DNA from 4 places in the Rhodoferax sp. BAB1 genome. Region 1 is predicted to be linked to each of the others. Evidence: predicted binding sites of a transcription regulator. Region 1 holds the regulator's gene; each other region holds the start of a gene.
What was found. The regulator sigma-54, encoded in region 1, starts transcription at its own class of promoters, with help from an activator protein. The targets are predictions, from matches to a motif close to TGGCANGNAANCTGCTTT.
Positions count from the first base shown of each region.

Region 2: a site for sigma-54 is predicted at 2,448-2,465, ahead of atzF (allophanate hydrolase). Genes of this name have one in related genera too.
Region 3: a site for sigma-54 is predicted at 2,033-2,050, ahead of HTY51_RS15985 (TorF family putative porin). Genes of this name have one in related genera too.
Region 4: a site for sigma-54 is predicted at 2,188-2,205, ahead of HTY51_RS16500 (ammonium transporter). Genes of this name have one in related genera too.

Region 1 covers NZ_CP054424.1:3,691,480-3,696,010, reverse strand. Annotated here, with positions in the region: gene HTY51_RS17870 (class I SAM-dependent RNA methyltransferase) at 1-891, opposite strand, end outside; gene rpoN (RNA polymerase factor sigma-54) at 888-2,462, opposite strand; gene lptB (LPS export ABC transporter ATP-binding protein) at 2,494-3,306, opposite strand; gene lptA (lipopolysaccharide transport periplasmic protein LptA) at 3,321-3,917, opposite strand; gene gshB (glutathione synthase) at 4,124-4,531, shown strand, end outside.
Region 2 covers NZ_CP054424.1:2,723,594-2,728,124, reverse strand. Annotated here, with positions in the region: gene HTY51_RS13070 (AMP nucleosidase) at 1-763, shown strand, start outside; gene HTY51_RS13065 (hypothetical protein) at 880-1,257, shown strand; gene HTY51_RS13060 (hypothetical protein) at 1,347-1,703, shown strand; gene HTY51_RS13055 (hypothetical protein) at 1,776-2,249, shown strand; gene atzF (allophanate hydrolase) at 2,497-4,239, shown strand; gene HTY51_RS13045 (ABC transporter substrate-binding protein) at 4,259-4,531, shown strand, end outside.
Region 3 covers NZ_CP054424.1:3,290,496-3,295,026, reverse strand. Annotated here, with positions in the region: gene HTY51_RS15995 (MFS transporter) at 1-350, shown strand, start outside; gene HTY51_RS15990 (YifB family Mg chelatase-like AAA ATPase) at 363-1,883, opposite strand; gene HTY51_RS15985 (TorF family putative porin) at 2,088-2,822, shown strand; gene glnK (P-II family nitrogen regulator) at 2,851-3,189, shown strand; gene HTY51_RS15975 (ammonium transporter) at 3,217-4,531, shown strand, end outside.
Region 4 covers NZ_CP054424.1:3,398,723-3,403,253, reverse strand. Annotated here, with positions in the region: gene HTY51_RS16515 (cation-translocating P-type ATPase) at 1-640, opposite strand, end outside; gene HTY51_RS16510 (YnfA family protein) at 735-1,076, shown strand; gene cadR (Cd(II)/Pb(II)-responsive transcriptional regulator) at 1,094-1,561, shown strand; gene HTY51_RS16500 (ammonium transporter) at 2,274-3,476, shown strand; gene HTY51_RS16495 (DoxX family protein) at 3,466-3,963, opposite strand; gene HTY51_RS18810 (DNA-binding domain-containing protein) at 3,998-4,531, opposite strand, start outside.

The DNA.
Region 1 (4,531 bases):
GAACTCGATCACGTCAGCCACGCCGGCCCGCTGGGCATTGCGCTGGGCAAAGTCCACCATGCGGTGCGACACGTCGCTGCCGTAGATCAGCGCGGCCTGGCCCGGCTCGGGCTTGACCACCGCCTGCGCGGCCTCGCTCTTCATCTCGGCCCATTCGGGGGCGCGGAAGGGGCGGTATTTCTCGAAGGCAAAACGACGCAGGGAACCGGCCGCGATGTTGCAGGCAATCTGCGCCGCCTCGATGGCGATGGTGCCGCTGCCGCAGCAGGGGTCGTACAGCGGCGTCAGGTCACCGTCGGCGTCGCCCTCGGCCCAGCCGCTGGCGGCGATCATGGCGGCGGCCAGGGTTTCCTTCAGGGGCGCATCACCCTTGTCCTCGCGCCAGCCGCGCTTGAACAGCGGTTCGCCCGAGGTGTCGATGTAGAGTGAGCAGCTGTCGGTGGTCAGGTGGGCGTAGATGCGCACATCGGGCCACTGGGTGTCCACATCGGGGCGCACGCCGCCCGAGGTTTCGCGAAAACGGTCACAGACCGCATCCTTCACCTTCAGCGCCGCGAAGTTCAGCGAGGTCAGCGGGCTGTGCTGGGCCGTGATCTCGACCTTGATGCTTTCCTTCGGTGTGAACCACTGCTCCCAGGGCACTGCCATGGCGGCGCGGTACAGGTCCTGCTCGCTGCGGTACTCGGTGTAGGACACCAGCACCAGCACACGCTGCGCCAGGCGGCTGTAGAGATTGAGCAGCATGGCCTGCGCAAACGAGGTGCGCACCGCCACCCCGCCACGTTGTTTGGTGATGCAGCCCGGCGGCAGGTCCGTGATCCGCAGGATCTCGGGGGCCAGATAGTCCTCGACGCCGGCGGCGCAGGGCAGGAACAATTGAAGCTGGTTCACAAGGCTTTCCGTAAATTCGCGGGCGCGATCTTGAGCGCCTCGCGGTATTTGGCGACCGTGCGTCGCGCGCACTCGATACCCTGCTCCTTGAGCATCTCGGAGAGCTGGCTGTCGGACAGGGGTTTCTTGACACTCTCGGCGCTGACGAACTGCTTGATCAGCGCGCGCACCGCCGTGCTGGAGGCATTGCCGCCGGACTCGGTGCCCAGGCCCGAGCCGAAGAAGTACTTGAGCTCGTAGGTGCCGAAGGGCGTGGCCATGTACTTGGCCGTGGTCACGCGGCTGATGGTGGACTCGTGCAGGCCGAGCTCGTCGGCGATCTCGCGCAGCACCAGCGGGCGCATGGCCAGCTCGCCGTGCATGAAGAAGTTCTTCTGTCGCTCGACGATGGCGCTGGAGACACGCAGGATGGTGTCGAAGCGCTGCTGGATGTTCTTGATGAACCAGCGCGCCTCCTGCAGGCGCTGCTGCAGCGCGGCGTGGTTGTCGGCGCTGCGGCCGCCGGCCTTGTGGCCCTTGAGCGCATTGGCATAGATATCGTGCACGCGCAGCCGCGGCATGATGTCCGGGTTGAGCTGCACGCGAAAGCGGGTCTGCGCGCCGCTGCCGCTGCGCACGACCAGCACGTCGGGCACGATGACGTTGCGCTCGACATTGACGAAACGCCGCCCGGGCTTGGGCTCCAGCCGCGCCACCAGGCCCAGGGCCTCACGCGTCAGGGCTTCGCTGCCGCCACAGAGCTGGGCGAGTTTGCGGAGATCGCGCCGCGCCAGCAGTTCCGGCGGCTGCTCGACCATGCGCAGGGCCTGGGCCACCACGGCCGGTTCCGGCAGGTTCTGCGCGCCGCGCATGGCCTCGGCCTGCAGGGCCAGCAACTGCAGGCGCAGGCACTCGGCCATGTTGCGCGCACCCACGCCGGTGGGCTCCAGGCTTTGCAGCAGACGCAGCGCGAGCTCGAAGTGGGCGAGCAGGGCCTCCAGATGCTCGCCTTCCTCGCCGGCCAGGCCCTGGGCCAGCGATTCGAGCGTGTCCTCCAGGTAACCGTCCTCGTTGAGGGACTCGATCAGGAACTGCAGGGCGGCACGGTCTTCGGCCCCCAGGCGCAGGGACAGGGCCTGGCGCTTGAGGAAGTCCTGCAGCGATTCCTGGCTGCGCGCCAGCTCGGTGGCATCGGCCTCATCGTCCTCGCGCGCGCCGTTGCGCGCCGGCGCGTCACCGCCCCACTCGCTGTCGTCGGGCGACATGTCCACGCTGCCATCGCCCTCCCAGCTGCCCTCGCTCTCCAGGCTGCTCACCGCGACGCTTTCGTCCGGCGCCTCGCTGGACGAAGCGCTGCTGCTGTAGTCGTAGTCGCCCTCGTCCTGCGCCACCGGGGTATCGGCACGCTCCAGGCCATGGGCCTCACGCTCAACGCTGTCGTCGGCGCGCTCCAGGAAGGGGTTCTCGTCGAGCAGTTGCTCGACCTCCTGGTTGAGCTCCAGCGTGGAGAGCTGCAGGAGACGGATGGACTGCTGCAGCTGGGGCGTGAGCGCCAGATGCTGGGAGACCCGCAGCGACAGTCCCTGTTTCATGTTGTCAGTCCGATGTGCAGGGCAAGCCCTCTCACATCTTGAAGTGCTCGCCCAGGTAGACCCGGCGCACGTCGGCGTTGTTGACGATGTCGCCCGGCGTACCCTGGGCCAGCACGCGGCCTTCGCTGATGATGTAGGCGTGATCGCAGATGCCCAGCGTCTCGCGCACATTGTGGTCGGTGATCAGCACGCCGATGCCGCGCGCCTTCAGGAAGCTGATGATGCGCTGGATCTCGATCACGGCGATCGGGTCGATGCCGGCGAAAGGTTCGTCGAGCAGGATGAAACGCGGTTGCGTGGCCAGGGCGCGGGCAATCTCCACACGACGGCGCTCGCCGCCCGAGAGCGCCAGCGCGGGCGACAGGCGCAACTTCTCCACGCGCAGGTCCTGCAGCAGGGCCGTGAGGCGCAGCTCGATCTCGTCCTTGCGCAAGGGCTTGCCGTCCGCGTCGCGCTGCAGCTCCAGCACGGCACGCACGTTGTCCTCGACGTTGAGCTTGCGGAAGATCGATGCCTCCTGCGGCAGGTAGCTCAGGCCCATGCGGGCGCGCTGGTGGATGGGCATGTGCTCCACCGGCTGGTCGTCGATCAGGATCTCGCCGGCGCTGGCACGCACCAGGCCCACGATCATGTAGAACGAAGTGGTCTTGCCCGCGCCATTGGGGCCCAGCAGTCCGACCACCTCGCCCTTGCGCACCGTCAGCGAGACGTCCTTGACGACCTCGCGGCTGCCGTAGAACTTCTTCAGGTGGCGGGCTTCGAGCCGGCTCGGGTCGCCGCCGGGCAGGGTGTCGGGGGCGGTGGCCGTGTCGGGCTGGGTATCGGGCGGGATCGTGCCGGCCATCTGCTGGCTGTCGCTCACTTGCGCCCTCCGAGGGAATCGTCGTTGCGCAGCGGCACGCCCGGGCGCGATGCGGCCGGCTGCGGCGCCTCGCTGCGCGGCGTCAGCGTGGCGCGTACGCGCCCGCTGCCCTTTTGCTGTCCGCCGTCCACGGTGAAGACATCCGTCAGGCTGTTGTACTGGATGATGTTGCCGGTCACCAGGTCGGCCACCTGGCTGCCGCGCAGGCGACGCAGCTCCGCGTTCCTGATCAGCTTGAAGACGTCGGCACGGCCGTCGTATTCGATGGTCTCGCTCTCGCCTTCGATGTATTCGTCATCGCCGTCGCGCTTCTGGCGGAAGGTGGCGCGCTGGCCGGCCTCGGCCGTCACCACGCCAAACTGGTAACCCTGCGGATCCTGGCGCACCTCGATACGGGCGCCCTTGATGATGATGGAACCCCGCGTCAGCACCACATTGCCGCTGAAGACGCTGGTCTGCCTGAGGTCGTCATAGCGCAGGGCGTCGGCCTCAATGTTCATCGGCTTCTTGCTGTCGGCCTTTTCGGCCCCGGCCAGGCCCGCGCTCAGTGCACAAGCGGCACACAGCAGGAGCCGGAGGATGGGAAATTTCATAAAGGCACGAATCTTGCTCTTTGGGGTCTGGGGCATTGTAATCGCGCCGGGCCGCTGGTCCAGGCCTTGCTTGGGCCTCTTTTCCTGAGCCTGCCGGTTTCGTGAGAGACTTCCAGCCCCAGGCTCCAGCCTTGACTGAAGCCCGTCAGGACCCCGCCCCACCCGCGCGGGCCCCCAACGCCCACCTCAGCTTGCGACCACCCGCCATGGACCTGCTTTTCATCGCCGACCCGCTGGAATCGTTCAAGACCTACAAGGACAGCACCTTTGCCATGATGCGCGAGGCACAGCGCCGCGGCCACACCGTGGCAGCCTGCGAGCCGCAGCAGCTGGGCTGGCAGGCCGCCACCGGTGTGCAGGCGCATGTGCGCCGCATCCGGCTGACCGGCCACGAGGAGCACTGGTTCCACGAATCGCCGCTGGCGCCGGCCCAGCGCCTGGTCGCGCTGCGCGACTTCGACGCCATCGTCATGCGCAAGGACCCGCCCTTCGACAGCGAGTACTTCTATGCCACCCACCTGCTGGAGCAGGCCGAACGCGAAGGTGCGCGCGTCTTCAACAAACCACGCGCGCTGCGCGACCACCCGGAAAAGCTCGCCATCCTCGAATTCCCG
Region 2 (4,531 bases), 970 kb from region 1:
CAATGTGGTGACCCGCCGTGTGGGGGAGGCCGCCCAGCCGGGTGATGCGCTGGGCAAGGCCCCGCCCAGATTGCCGCAGATGCCGGCTTACCATCTGGTGCGCCCGGACGGCAACGGCATCACCATGGTCAACATCGGCGTGGGCCCGGCCAATGCCAAGAACATCACCGACCACATCGCCGTGCTGCGTCCGCACGCCTGGCTGATGCTGGGCCACTGCGCCGGCCTGCGCAACGGCCAGCAGCTGGGCGACTACGTGCTGGCCCACGCCTATGTGCGTGAAGACCACGTGCTGGACGAAGAGCTGCCCCTGTGGGTGCCCATTCCCGCGCTGGCCGAGGTGCAGGTCGCGCTGGAGCAGGCCGTGGCCGAGGTGACCGGCCTGCACGGCGCGGAACTCAAGCAGATCATGCGCACCGGCACGGTGGCCACCACCGACAACCGCAACTGGGAGCTGCTGCCCGACAACCAGCCCCAGCGCCGCTTCAGCCAGAGCCGCGCCGTGGCCCTGGACATGGAGAGTGCGACGATTGCCGCCAACGGCTTCCGCTTCCGCGTGCCCTACGGCACCCTGCTGTGCGTGAGCGACAAGCCCCTGCACGGCGAGATCAAGCTGCCCGGCATGGCCAACCATTTCTACCGCGAGCGCGTGGACCAGCACCTGCGCATCGGCATCCGCGCGCTGGAGCTGCTGCGCCAGGGCGGTATCAACCAGCTGCACAGCCGCAAGCTGCGGAGTTTTGCGGAAGTGGCGTTTCAGTAAGCGTGTGTTTATGACCCTTTTGGGGGATAGGCAGGGGGCGTGGGGCCCGCTAGGATGCAGCGCAGATACCAGTAACTTGTCTGACGGATTCCCCAGCCACTTCCATCACCTGCTGCATGCTTGAGTTGATTTTTGAGGTCCTTGGCGAATTTCTGCTTCAAGCCGTGGGGGAAGCCCTCTTCGAGCTTGGCTTCCACTCACTGGGGGAGCCCTTTCGCCGTCCGCCCAACCCATGGTTGGCGGCCTTGGGCTATACACTTTTTGGGGCCATCCTGGGTGGGCTGAGTCTTCTGGTCTTCCCCGACAATCTGGTCCCCGAGGCATGGCGCATCGCCAATCTGGTGCTGACGCCCTTGGCGGTAGGCGCAATGATGGCCGGCATGGGTGCCTGGAGAGCGCGACGCGGACAGCCTGTCCTGCGCATCGACCGCTTTGCTTACGGTTACCTGTTTGCCCTGTCGCTGGCACTCATCCGTTTCTATTTCGCGGCATGACGCGCAAGTCTTCCATCCACCGGACATGTCCTGGAAAACCGGGACATGCTGGTCATCTCAAGCGGTAGCCTGCACTTATGTGGCTCGGAATGTTTCTATTGCTTGCGCTTGCTGTCTTCATCGTCTGGGATTCCCGCCGTCTGCGTGATAAGGCGCCAGAGCCCCTCTCGCGCGAGCGCCTAGAACAGGGATTTCTTCCGCGAGGCTTCGTTCCTTGGCATTTTCACCTTGGGCTCAGTGGGGTGCTGGCCCTGCTTGCCTTGCTCGAATGGGAAACCCCATCCCAGCCCCCGTTCACGGGGCGGTGGTCTTGGCTGCATCACGCTGTCTTCGAGATTTTCGGTGAGCGCGGTCTGTTTGCATGGTGGTTGGTATTGGCCGGGCTCATGCTGGTGGTGGGCGTTGCCCAGCTGCGTCGGGCAAAAGGTAAAAGCCGCGGTGTCTGAGTGGCAGCTATACGGCGCTGTCAATAGCGGATCGCTTTTGGCATGCATTTACTTCCAGTGATAGGTGCCAGCATGCGTATCTTGTCCATACTTACCTGGCTGCTGTTTATTCCCATGCTCGCAGTAGCGGCGGGAACGGATCGACCCACGGGCAAGAACTGCAATTTGGCGTCTCCTCCTGCTGCTGCAGGGGAGGATTTCAATCACGGCATCACTTTGCGGATATATCCACGGGCCAAGGACATAGACGCGCATTACAGCGGATGCCAGGTCCTGCTCATGCCAGAGGGTGAGAAGTGGGTCACGGTTTCGTTGACTGAGGTGATCGGTGGTGACCCGGTCCGGGGTTGGTCAGCCTACGAAAAGGACCCAGCTGTCCTTGCTTGTCGATTCAAGCGAGGCAAGGTGATTCAGGGTGACCCTAGCAAGTGCCCAGTGCCTGAGTTCATCCTGTTGAAATCAGTGCCACGTGCTTGTGTGGACAAGATGAAGAACGCCGCCAACCAGGGAACCCAATGGCCACCCAAGGGTTGTGAGTACGAGTAAGGTGCCGGTTTTTGACCTACGGCCTCCGGCGTATTCCGCTCCAGGCCCTCTCGTCCTACAGTGAGTCCATCGCGGTCTGCGGTTCGCGCAGGATTTTCCGCATGCGCGCCTGAGCGCCCTTCCCTGCATTCCTGATCGCATCCGTCCGTCTTGTTCCTGTTTCCGTACAAGACGAACGGCAAAACCATCTGCGTTCATTGGCATACATGTTGCATGTCTACATGTATACAAGACCGAATGCAGCAAGATGGTGCAACCCACAAACCCAGTTCCCGGTGCTCAAGCGCAGGCCCAGCCCGCGGCTGCGGCGCAGGCCTGGATCTCCCGTTATGAGACGGCGCTGCCGGGGGCGAACGCAGGACCGCTGAGTGGGCTGCGCTTCGCCGTCAAGGACAACATCGACGCGGCCGGCCTGCGCACCACGGCAGCCTGCGAGGCCTTTGCATTCCAGCCCGCCGCGCATTCCGCCGTGGTGCACAAGCTGCTCGACGCTGGTGCATCGCTGCTGGGCAAGACCAACCTGGACCAGTTCGCCTGCGGCCTGAACGGCACGCGTTCGCCCTGGGGGCCGGTGCCCAATGCTTTCGACCCCCTCTATGTATCCGGTGGTTCGAGCTCGGGCTCGGCCTATGTGGTGGCCACGGGGCAGGCCGACTTCTCGCTGGGCACGGACACCGCCGGTTCGGGCCGGGTGCCCGCGGGCCTGAACAACATCGTCGGCCTCAAGCCTTCCAAGGGGCTCATCAGCACACGCGGTGTGCTGCCTGCTGCACAGAGTGTGGACTGCGTGTCCATCTTCGCGCGCACCGTGGGCCTGGCCGCGCAGGTGCTGGCCGCGGCGCGGGGTTACGACCCGCTGGATCCGTACTCGCGCGAGCTCGACATGGCGTCGCAGCCTTTCCCCGCGGCCTTCCGTTTCGGTGTGCCGCAGCAGCTGGAGTTCTACGGTGATGCGCTGGCCGAGGCGGCCTTCCAGGAGGCGAGGGCGCAGCTGCGTGCCCTCGGCGGTGTGGAAGTGCGCATCGACTTCTCGCCGTTTTCTCAAGCTGCCACGCTGCTGTACGAGAGCGCGCTGGTGGCCGAGCGCTACGCGGCCATCCGTGCTTTCTTCGACGCGCACGAGGCCGAGGTCATGGAGCCGGTGCGCAGCATCATCGGCAAGGGCCGGGCCTACAGCGCGGCCGATCTGTACGAGGCGCAGACCCAGCTGCGCGCCCTGGGCCAACGCGCCGCCGAGGTCTGGAAGGGCATGGACCTGATGTGCGTGCCCACCGCGCCCACGCACTACACCATCGCGCAGATGCAGGCCGACCCGGTGGTGCTCAACCGCAACCTGGGTGCCTATACCAACTTCGTCAACCTGCTGGACTACGCGGCGCTGTCCGTGCCCAGCTGCATCCGCAGCGACGGCCTGCCTTTCGGCATCACGTTGATCGGTCCCTGCGGGAGCGACTGGCAGCTGGCCGAACTGGGCCAGCGTTACCACCAGGCCACCGGCCTCACGCAGGGCGCCACCGGCGAGCGTCTGCCGGCCCCTTCTGCGATCCCCGGCATCCGCCCGCGCGCCATGGTGAAAGTGGCCGTGGTGGGCGCCCACCTTTCGGGCATGCCACTCAACAGCCAGCTGAGCGAGCGCGGTGCGCGTCTGCTCGCGGCCACCGAGACCGCGCCCGACTACCGCTTCTACGCCCTGGCCGGCACCGTGCCGCCCAAGCCCGGCCTGCTGCGCGTGGCGCCGGGTGAGGGCGCACGCATCCAGCTCGAACTCTGGGAGATGCCCGTCGAGCACTACGGTTCTTTCGTCGCCCTCGTGCCTGCGCCGCTGGGCATCGGCACGCTGACGCTGGCCGACGGCAGCAGCGTGCAGGGTTTCCTCTGCGAAGCGCAGGCCCTGAGCGGCGCGCTGGACATCACCCATTTCGGCGGCTGGCGCGCCTACCTGGCTTCGCTCCAGGGCGCACCGACCCCGTTGACCCATCCCTTCCCTTAACCCCTAGCAGGAGCGCCTCATGAAAGACCAGACCCTCACTTCCCTGTCCGCCACCACCACGCGCCGCAAGCTCATGCAGGCGGGCGGCGCCGGCCTGGCGCTGGCCGCGCTGGGCGCACCGGCCCTGGTGCGCGCGCAGAGCGGCCCCAAGATCCGCATCGGCTACTGGCCCATCGCGGCCGGCCTGCCCTTCTACGCCGCCATCGAGAAGGGGTACTTCAAGGAAGCCGGCCTGGACGTGGAGGCCCTGCGTTTCGCGGGTGCCCAGCAGGTGATGGAGGCCGTGCTGTCC
Region 3 (4,531 bases), 400 kb from region 1:
GCGCGGGTGTCACGCTGCTGGGCCTGGCCTCGCTGGTGATTGCCTTCACGCCCGTGTGGTGGCCCAGCGTGCCCGCCAGCCTGCTGGCCGGCTTCGGCTTTTTCATGTTCCACAACACCATGCAGGCCAATGCGACGCAGATGGCGCCGTCCGCGCGCGGCACGGCGGTGTCCCTGTTCGCCTCGGCCCTGTTCATGGGCCAGTCCATCGGTGTGCTGCTGGCGGCCGCGCTGGTGGGGCGCATCGGCTCGACGGCCGTCATCGCGCTGGGTTGCAGTGTGCTGGTGGCGGTGGGCCTGTACTTCGCCAGCGCACTGCGCCGGCGTGCCGACCTGATGCAGCTGGAGTGAGCCCTGCGGGCTTCAGGCCCGCGCCGCTTGCCGGTACTGCAGCGCTTCGGCGACATGCTCCAGTGTGATGCGTGGTGCATCGGCCAGATCGGCAATGGTGCGCGCTACCTTCAGCGTGCGGTGCAGGCCGCGTGCCGACCAGCCCAGCCGCACCGCGGCCGTGTCCAGAAAACGCAGGGCGTCTTCTTCGGGGCGGGTGTGTGTGTCGATCTCCTGGCTGGTGAGCGCATGGTTGGGTTTGCCCTGGCGTGCCAGGGCGCGTGCGTGCGCCGCCGTGCAGCGCGCACGCACGCTGGCCGTGTTTTCGCCGGCGCTTGCCTGCAACAGTTCGGTGCTGGGCAGGGCGCCCACTTGCACATGCAGGTCGATGCGGTCCAGCAGGGGGCCGGAGAGCCGCCCCTGGTAACGCGCCACCTGGTCGGGCGTGCAGCGGCAGGCGCGCTGGGCCGAGCCCAGGTGGCCGCAGGGGCAGGGGTTCATGGCGGCCACCAGCTGGAAACGCGCCGGGAACTCGGCGCGCCGCGCGGCGCGCGCAATGGTGATGCGGCCGGATTCCAGCGGCTCACGCAAGGCTTCCAGCGCGGCCCGCGGAAATTCCGGCAGTTCATCCAGATAAAGCACGCCGTGGTGGGCCAGCGAGACCTCGCCGGGGCGTGGTGGTGAACCACCGCCCACCAGCGCCACCGCGCTGGCCGAGTGGTGCGGGCTGCAAGTGGGGCGTTGGCCCCAGTGGGCGATCTCGAAGCGCCCGGCCAGGCTGGCGATGGCGGCGCTTTCCAGCGCCTCGTCGGTCGACATGGGGGGCAGCAGGCCGGCCAGACGCTCGGCCAGCATGGACTTGCCGGCACCCGGCGGGCCGCTGAACAAAATGCTGTGGCCGCCGGCAGCTGCGATTTCGAGGGCCCGCTTGGGGGCGGCTTGGCCCTTCACATCGGCCAGATCGGGGCCATCCCACCGGATATGGAGCGGCTGCGGGGCCAACGGGGACCAGATGGGTGCATCGGGGTGGGCCGGGCCCCGGCCGGGCAGGAACTGTTGCACCAGGTCCAGCAGGTGGGTCGCCTTGTAGATGGTGATGCCTGGCACCAGGGCGGCCTCCTCGGCACTGCCCGGGGGCAGCACCAGCTTTGTGGGTACGGCGCGCAGGGCCAATGCCATGGCCAGGGCGCCACGGACCGGGCGCAACTCACCCGAAAGGGACAGCTCCCCGGCGAACTCATGACCGGCCAGGGCGGCTGGGTCGATCTGGCCACTGGCCGCCAGGATGCCCAGGGCAATGGGCAGATCGAAGCGCCCGGAGTCCTTGGGTAAGTCAGCGGGTGCCAGATTGACCGTGATGCGTTTGTTGTGCGGGAACTCCAGCCCGGCGTTCAGGATGGCCGAGCGCACGCGCTCGCGGGCTTCCTTGACTTCGGTTTCCGCCAGGCCGACCAGCGTGAAGCTGGGCAGTCCGTTGGCGAGGTGGACTTCCACGGTGACCGCGGCGGCGTCCAGGCCCAGCAGGGCCCGGCTATGCACCAGTGACAGGCTCATGGCAAATTCCTCCACAAATCGGTGCAAGTCTTGCACTTGTCATCCAGAAGGCGCACACTATTGGTGCATTCTGTATGTTTGTACAGTTATCTTAACGTATCTTGTGCAGATACGTGTACATATTCATGTGGAATTTCTAAGGTAGGAGTTGGCACGGTCCCTGCTTATTCGGTTCGTCCCTTTAACCCTCTGATGGAGTACGACATGAACCTGAAATCCAAGATCGCCCTCGCCGCCCTGGCCCTGACCGCTGGCTCTGCCGCCTTTGCTCAAGTGGCCTACAACGTGGGTGTGGTGAGCGAGTACCGTTACCGTGGCCTGTCCCAGACCAATGGCGATCCGGCTGTGCAAGGCGGTGCCGACTATGCCCACGCCAGCGGCTTTTACCTGGGTGCCTGGGGCTCCAACATCTCCTGGATCAAGGACTCCGGCGCGAAGGACAGCAGCTTTGAGCTGGACCTGTACGGCGGCTACAAGGGTACGGCCGGGCCTATCGCCTACGACGTGGGTTACCTGCGTTATGAATACGTCGGCAACAAGCTTGGCGATGTGAGCGGCTTCAAGAACGCAAGCACCGACGAGGCCTATGTTGCCGGTACCTACGGCCCGTTCACCCTGAAGTACTCCTACGCATTCTCCAACCTGTTCGGTACCCCCGACAGCAAGGGCTCGACCTATACCGACCTGTCGGCCACCTTCGATCTGGGCAAGGGTTTCGCGCTGGTGCCGCACGTTGGTCTCCAGGATTTCAAGAGCAACAACGGCACCAACAACGACAACTACGACTACACCGACTACGCCCTGACGCTGACCAAAGACTTCGGCGGTGGCTATACCGGCAGCCTGTCCTATGTTTCCGTCGATCAGAAGACCGCAGGTACCTGGGCTCGCAATCTGTCCAAGGACCAGGCCATTGTGGGCGTGAAGTACAGCTTCTAAACTCTCAACTCAACCCAGAGGAGAACCCATGAAACTCGTTACAGCCATCATCAAACCGTTCAAGCTCGATGAGGTGCGAGAAGGCCTCTCGGCCATCGGGGTGCAGGGCATCACCGTCACCGAAGTCAAGGGCTTCGGCCGCCAGAAAGGCCATACCGAGCTGTACCGCGGCGCGGAATACGTGGTCGATTTCCTGCCCAAGGTGAAGATCGAAGCCGCCGTGTCCGACGAACTGGTCGACCGCGTCATCGAGGCCATCGAAGGTTCGGCCCGTACCGGCAAGATCGGCGACGGCAAGATCTTTGTCTACAACCTCGAGCAGGTCGTGCGTATCCGCACCGGTGAAACCGGCAAGGAAGCGCTCTGAGCCGCCCACAACAGAGAGAACACTGACATGAAAAAACTACTTGTCTCCTTCGTGCTGGGCCTGGGCCTGCTGGCCGGCTCGGCCGCCGTCTGGTCCCAGACTGCTCCGGCCCCGGTTGCCGAAGCCGCCGCTCCCGCAGCGGCTGCTGCTCCGGCCGCTGCCCCCGCAGACGCCGCCCCGGCGGCTGCCGTGCCCGTGCCCAACAAGGGCGATACCGCCTGGATGATGGTCGCCACCCTGCTGGTGATCATGATGACGGTGCCTGGCCTGGCCCTGTTCTATGGCGGCCTGGTCCGCAGCAAGAACATGCTGTCGGTGCTGATGCAGGTCATGGTGACCTTCTCGCTGATCGTCGTGCTGTGGTTCATCTACGGCTACAGCCTGGCGTTCACGGAAGGCAACGCCTTTGTCGGCGGCTTCGACCGCTTGTTCCTCAAGGGCATCTGGGACAACGCCGCGGGCACATTCGCCAACGGCGCGACCTTCAGCAAGGGTGTCTACATCCCCGAGATCGTGTTTGCCGCCTTCCAGGCGACCTTCGCGGGCATCACCTGCGCACTGATCGTCGGTGCCTTCGCCGAGCGCATGAAGTTCTCGGCCGTGCTGATGTTCATGGTTCTGTGGTTCACCTTCAGCTACGCCCCGATCGCGCACATGGTCTGGTTCTGGATGGGTCCGGACGCCTATGCCGCCAAGGAAGTCGTCGATGCCATGAACGGCAAGGCCGGCTACATCTGGCAGATGGGTGCGCTGGACTTCGCCGGCGGTACCGTGGTGCACATCAACGCCGCTGTTGCTGGCCTGGTGGGTGCCTACATGGTGGGCAAGCGCATCGGCTACGGCAAGGAAGCCATGGCCCCGCACAGCCTGACGCTGACCATGGTCGGTGCCTCCCTGCTGTGGGTGGGCTGGTTCGGCTTCAACGCCGGCTCCGCCCTGGAAGCCAACGGCTTCGCCGCCCTGGCCTTTGCCAATACCTTCGTGGCCACGGCCGCTGCGGTGCTGGCCTGGAGCGTGGGTGAGGCGCTGCTCAAGGGCAAGTCCTCCATGCTGGGTGCTGCCTCTGGTGCCGTTGCCGGCCTGGTGGCCATCACCCCGGCTGCCGGCAACGTCGGCATCGGTGGCGCGCTGATCATCGGCCTGGTCGCCGGTTTCGCCTGCCTGTGGGGCGTCAGCGGTCTGAAGAAGATGCTGGGTGCCGACGACTCGCTCGACGTGTTCGGCGTGCACGGTATCGGCGGCATCGTCGGTGCCCTGCTGACCGGCGTGTTCAACAGCCCGGCCCTGGGCGGCCCGAGCCTGGTCGGTGACTGGGTCACGGTCGGCATGGTCACGGCGGCCG
Region 4 (4,531 bases), 290 kb from region 1:
CGATGAGTTCTGCAATGGCATAGAGAGCCATCACCATGGCCGCTTCGGGCCACTGGCCGATCAGGAAGGCGCCTGTCACAGCCACCGTCATCAGGGCGCTGATATTCAGTCGCCCTTGCCGCAACGCGGTCAAGCCCTTGCGGTAGGTTGAAAAGCCGGCCAGCCAGATGGCCGCCGCCGCCAGGGCCATGCCGGCCCCTTTGTAGACAGCGGTCTCCGGCGCGAAAAAGTCCAGCAGCTCAGCGGCGATGGCCAGCAGCAGGGAGGCGCCCAGACGCCCCAGCCCTGCGGCACTGGGGGCGTGCTGATCAGCCTGTTCCAACGGTGTTACGGGCTGGGGATCAAAGCCGGCCTGGCGGATGGCGTCCAGGGCGCGCGGCAGGACTTCAGCGGGGGCATCGATGCGCAAGGTGCGCGCCGACAGCTGGAAGCCCAGGCCCCGCACGCCGACGATGGCGGCCAGCGCACGCCGGATCTCGCTTTCCTCGGATGCACAGTCCATTGTCGGAATGCGGAAAACCGTGCCGGAGGTGTCGGGTTGTCCACCCTCGATGCAGGCGGGCGCGGGCATGCTGCTGCAGCCGCTCTCGCAAGCGCATCCGATGTCCTTGTCCGGTTCTGAGCTGTTCTGTCCTTGCATTTCTACTCCTTGTTGAACGGAATTAGAAACCCTGTAGCGGCTATAGAGTCAAGCCGCTAAGATGCAATAACCCTGACACCCTATCCGCCTTGCCATGCTTGAAACCCTGCGCGCCTCAGTTCTGTTCGTCCTCACCGCCGTGGCGGAGATTGTCGGCTGCTACCTGCCCTGGTTGGTGCTGGTCCAGGGACGCACCCCATGGCTGCTGCTGCCAGCGGCGCTGGCCTTGGCATTTTTTGCCTGGCTGCTGACCCTGCACCCGCAGGCCGCTGGTCGTACCTATGCGGCCTATGGCGGTGTCTATGTAGTGGTGGCGCTGCTTTGGCTCTGGCGTGTGGATGGTGTCGCGCCCACCCGTTGGGATATTTTGGGCGGCGCTATCTGCCTGCTGGGTATGGCCCTGATTGCTTTCCAGCCTCTAACGGTTGCAGCCTGACCCGGGAGACGTGCATGATGAAGATCGGTGATCTGTCCAAACGGACCCAGACCCAGGTCGAGACCATCCGGTACTACGAGCATGAAGGTCTGCTCCCCGAGCCGGAGCGCACAGAAAGCAACTACAGAATCTATGGTGAGGTCCATGCCGAACGGCTGGCCTTCATCCGCCATTGCCGCAGTCTGGACATGACGCTGGATGAAATTCGGCAGCTGCTGCGCTTCAAGGACGACCCCGCAGCGGACTGCGGTGACGTGAATGCACTACTAGATGCGCACATCGGTCATGTGGCTGACCGGATCCGGGAGCTGCGTGCTCTGGAGAAACAGCTCAAGAGCCTGCGCGAGCGTTGCTGCGATGCTCAGCTTGCCGCAAGCTGTGGAATTCTCGGTGAGTTGTCTCGGCCGACCAACGATAAAGATTCGAGAGATTCTTCAAAGAGTCACGTCCGCAAATCTCACCTTTCTGTTGCGGGAAGAGATTGATTCGCGGCAAGCCCAGAGTCGTCGGCAGATCCTCGTACACAACTAGCCTCCTCGATACCCAGGGGGATTCGAAGCCCAACCATCGCCAGAGCCTGTCTTCTGTTGATGAGCCTGCGCTTGCGGACTACAACGAGACCAACAAACTGTCTCCGTCTATCGCCGCGAAGATGCAGCGTTCTGCTGAAAGCTCTAGCGTCGAGGAGCCGCTCCTTTGAGCACTGAGGGGCCGCTATGCGGTCGCAACTGGACGGTCAGGATTCCGAAGTGACAGGCAGAAATCGCTGCCTAGCAGTCGTTCAAGTTATATGTGCGACCTACTGCAACGGGTCGTCCCCTGGCATGGGAAAAGCTTCCTAGTCTCAGAAGCCTCCAACCGAGTGGGTCCAATTGCCCTTGGTAGGCCCTCAGTAGCAAAACTACCCCGATTGCTTCGATCCCCTTGGAGATCGATCCGATGGCTTCAACGCCACTCCCACGGCCGAAAGCCCCTTTTTCGTATATGCAATGGAAAACCGCGTCAACCTTGGAAATTGCAGGCGCCAACTTCAGAAAAGCAGGCAGCATATTTTGATACCTCCACCTCTCATCCCGCCTTGGTGCGTAGCCAGCACCCCCATGGGGCAGTTTGGCCTGGATTTTGCTTGTCATTGGTGCATTTCTTAAAAATTCTGGTTTTTGCACCAGACAAAAGCATTTTTTCGGAGATCTCACAATGGACGCACTAAAGCAGGGCGCTGATGCCCTGTTCATCCTGCTCGGCGCCATCATGGTCCTGGCCATGCACGCCGGCTTTGCCTTCCTGGAGCTGGGCACCGTACGGCGCAAGAACCAGGTCAATGCCCTGATCAAGATCCTGGTGGACTTCTCGGTCTCCACCGTGGTCTATTTCCTGGTCGGTTATGGCGTGGCCTATGGCACGAGTTTTCTGGTCGGTGCCGAGCAGCTGGTGGCAAAGAATGGTTATGAACTGGTGAAGTTCTTCTTCCTGCTGACCTTCGCCGCGGCCATTCCGGCCATCATCTCGGGCGGCATCGCCGAGCGCGCCAAGTTCTGGCCGCAGCTGATCGCCACCGCCATCATCGTCGGTTTTGTCTACCCCTTCTTCGAAGGCATCGTCTGGAACCAGGGCCTGGGCGTGCAGGCCTGGATCAAGGCCACGACGGGCGAGGAATTTCATGACTTCGCAGGCAGCATCGTGGTCCACGCCGTGGGTGGCTGGATCGCGCTGCCGGCCGTGCTGCTGCTCGGGGCACGTTACAACCGCTACCGCAAGGACGGCGGCGTATCGGCGCATCCGCCTTCGAGCATTCCCTTCCTGGCCCTGGGCGCCTGGATCCTGACGGTGGGCTGGTTCGGCTTCAACGTCATGAGCGCCCAGACCCTGGACAAGATCTCCGGCCTGGTCGCCGTGAACTCGCTGATGGCCATGGCCGGTGGCACCCTGGCCGCGCTGGCGCTGGGCCGCAACGACCCGGGCTTCGTGCACAACGGGCCACTGGCCGGTCTGGTGGCCGTCTGCGCCGGCTCGGACCTGATGCACCCCATGGGCGCATTGGTGGTGGGCGGGGTGGCCGGTGCCATCTTCGTGCTCATGTTCACGCTGACACAGAACAAATGGAAGATCGACGACGTGCTGGGTGTCTGGCCGCTGCACGGGCTGTGCGGCGCCTGGGGCGGCATCGCCGCCGGCATCTTCGGCAGCAAGGCCCTGGGCGGCCTGGGGGGTGTCACCCTGACGGGCCAGCTGATCGGCACCGGCCTGGGCGTGCTGTGGGCCCTGCTGGGCGGTTTTGTGGTCTACGGTGTGCTCAAGCTCACCATGGGCCTGCGCCTGAGCCAGGAGGAGGAGTTCGATGGCGCCGACCTCTCCATCCACAAGATCGGCGCCACGCCGGACCGCGACGTCAACTGGTGAAGCCGGCGGGTCGGCTGCCCGTGCGTTCCAGCAGCCAGGGCCAGACCCGCTGCTCCAGCGACCAGCGGCCGGGCCCGTAGATGGCCAGTCCTGCCAACAGCGCGCCCCAGAGGATGTGCTGTTGCAGGGCGGCCGGCGCGATTTCGGCCAGGCTGAGCACGGCGACCACGTTCACCACGCTCAGGCCCAGGGCGGCGAAGCGCCCGCCCAGGCCAAACAGCAGCAACACCGGCAGCAACAGTTCGCCGGCCGTGCCCAGAGCGGCCGCCAGCGGTGGTGAGAGCCAGGGCACCTGGTATTCGTCCTCGAACAGGGCCAGGGTGATCTCCCAGTCGCGGATCTTGGTCAGGCCCGAGAGGAAAAAGACCTGGGCCAGGTAATAACGGGCCAGCAAGGCGGCGGCCGGCTGCAGCGCCGCCAGGCCGCGACTCAGGCGGGACCACAGGCTCAGAAACAGATGCCAGGTCGCTTGTACTGTCGTTTTCATGGTGTCGCCTTGTCGCGAGATGTGGATGGAGCGTTCAGCCGGCGCGGCCATCGTTGGCCACGACGCCAAGCAGCAGGCCTTCGTGGACCGCCGGGGCCAACCAGGCCTGGAAATCGAACGCCGTCGCCTCAGCCAGCGCCTGGTGCAGGCTCTGGCCGGCCAACAGCGCTGCGACAAAAGCCGCCTCCCCGGGCTGTGCGACCCGCAACAGGGGGCGGTACGCCTGGCGCCAGACCAGGGCGGTTTCGCCCAGACCAGCAGCCAGGCACCGGGCCGCCCGCTCAAGCTCGGGGGGATCAATGGCGTGGGCATCGATCAGCGTCGCCACCGGCCAGCGGCTGACCAGGCAGACCGTGCCGGGCGCGAGCACCAGCGACAGATCGTCCGGATCGACACTCGCCAGCAAGGCGTAACTTTGTGGATCGGGCTCGGCATCGGCCGCCGTGGCGGCTTCGTGCAAGGCCCATTCGGTGCGTGCCACATCGGCTAGATAAGGCTCGGCGGCGGCCAGGTCGGGCAACTGCTCGATCAACTGCGCCAGCGCACCGCCCCACAGGGCGATATCTCC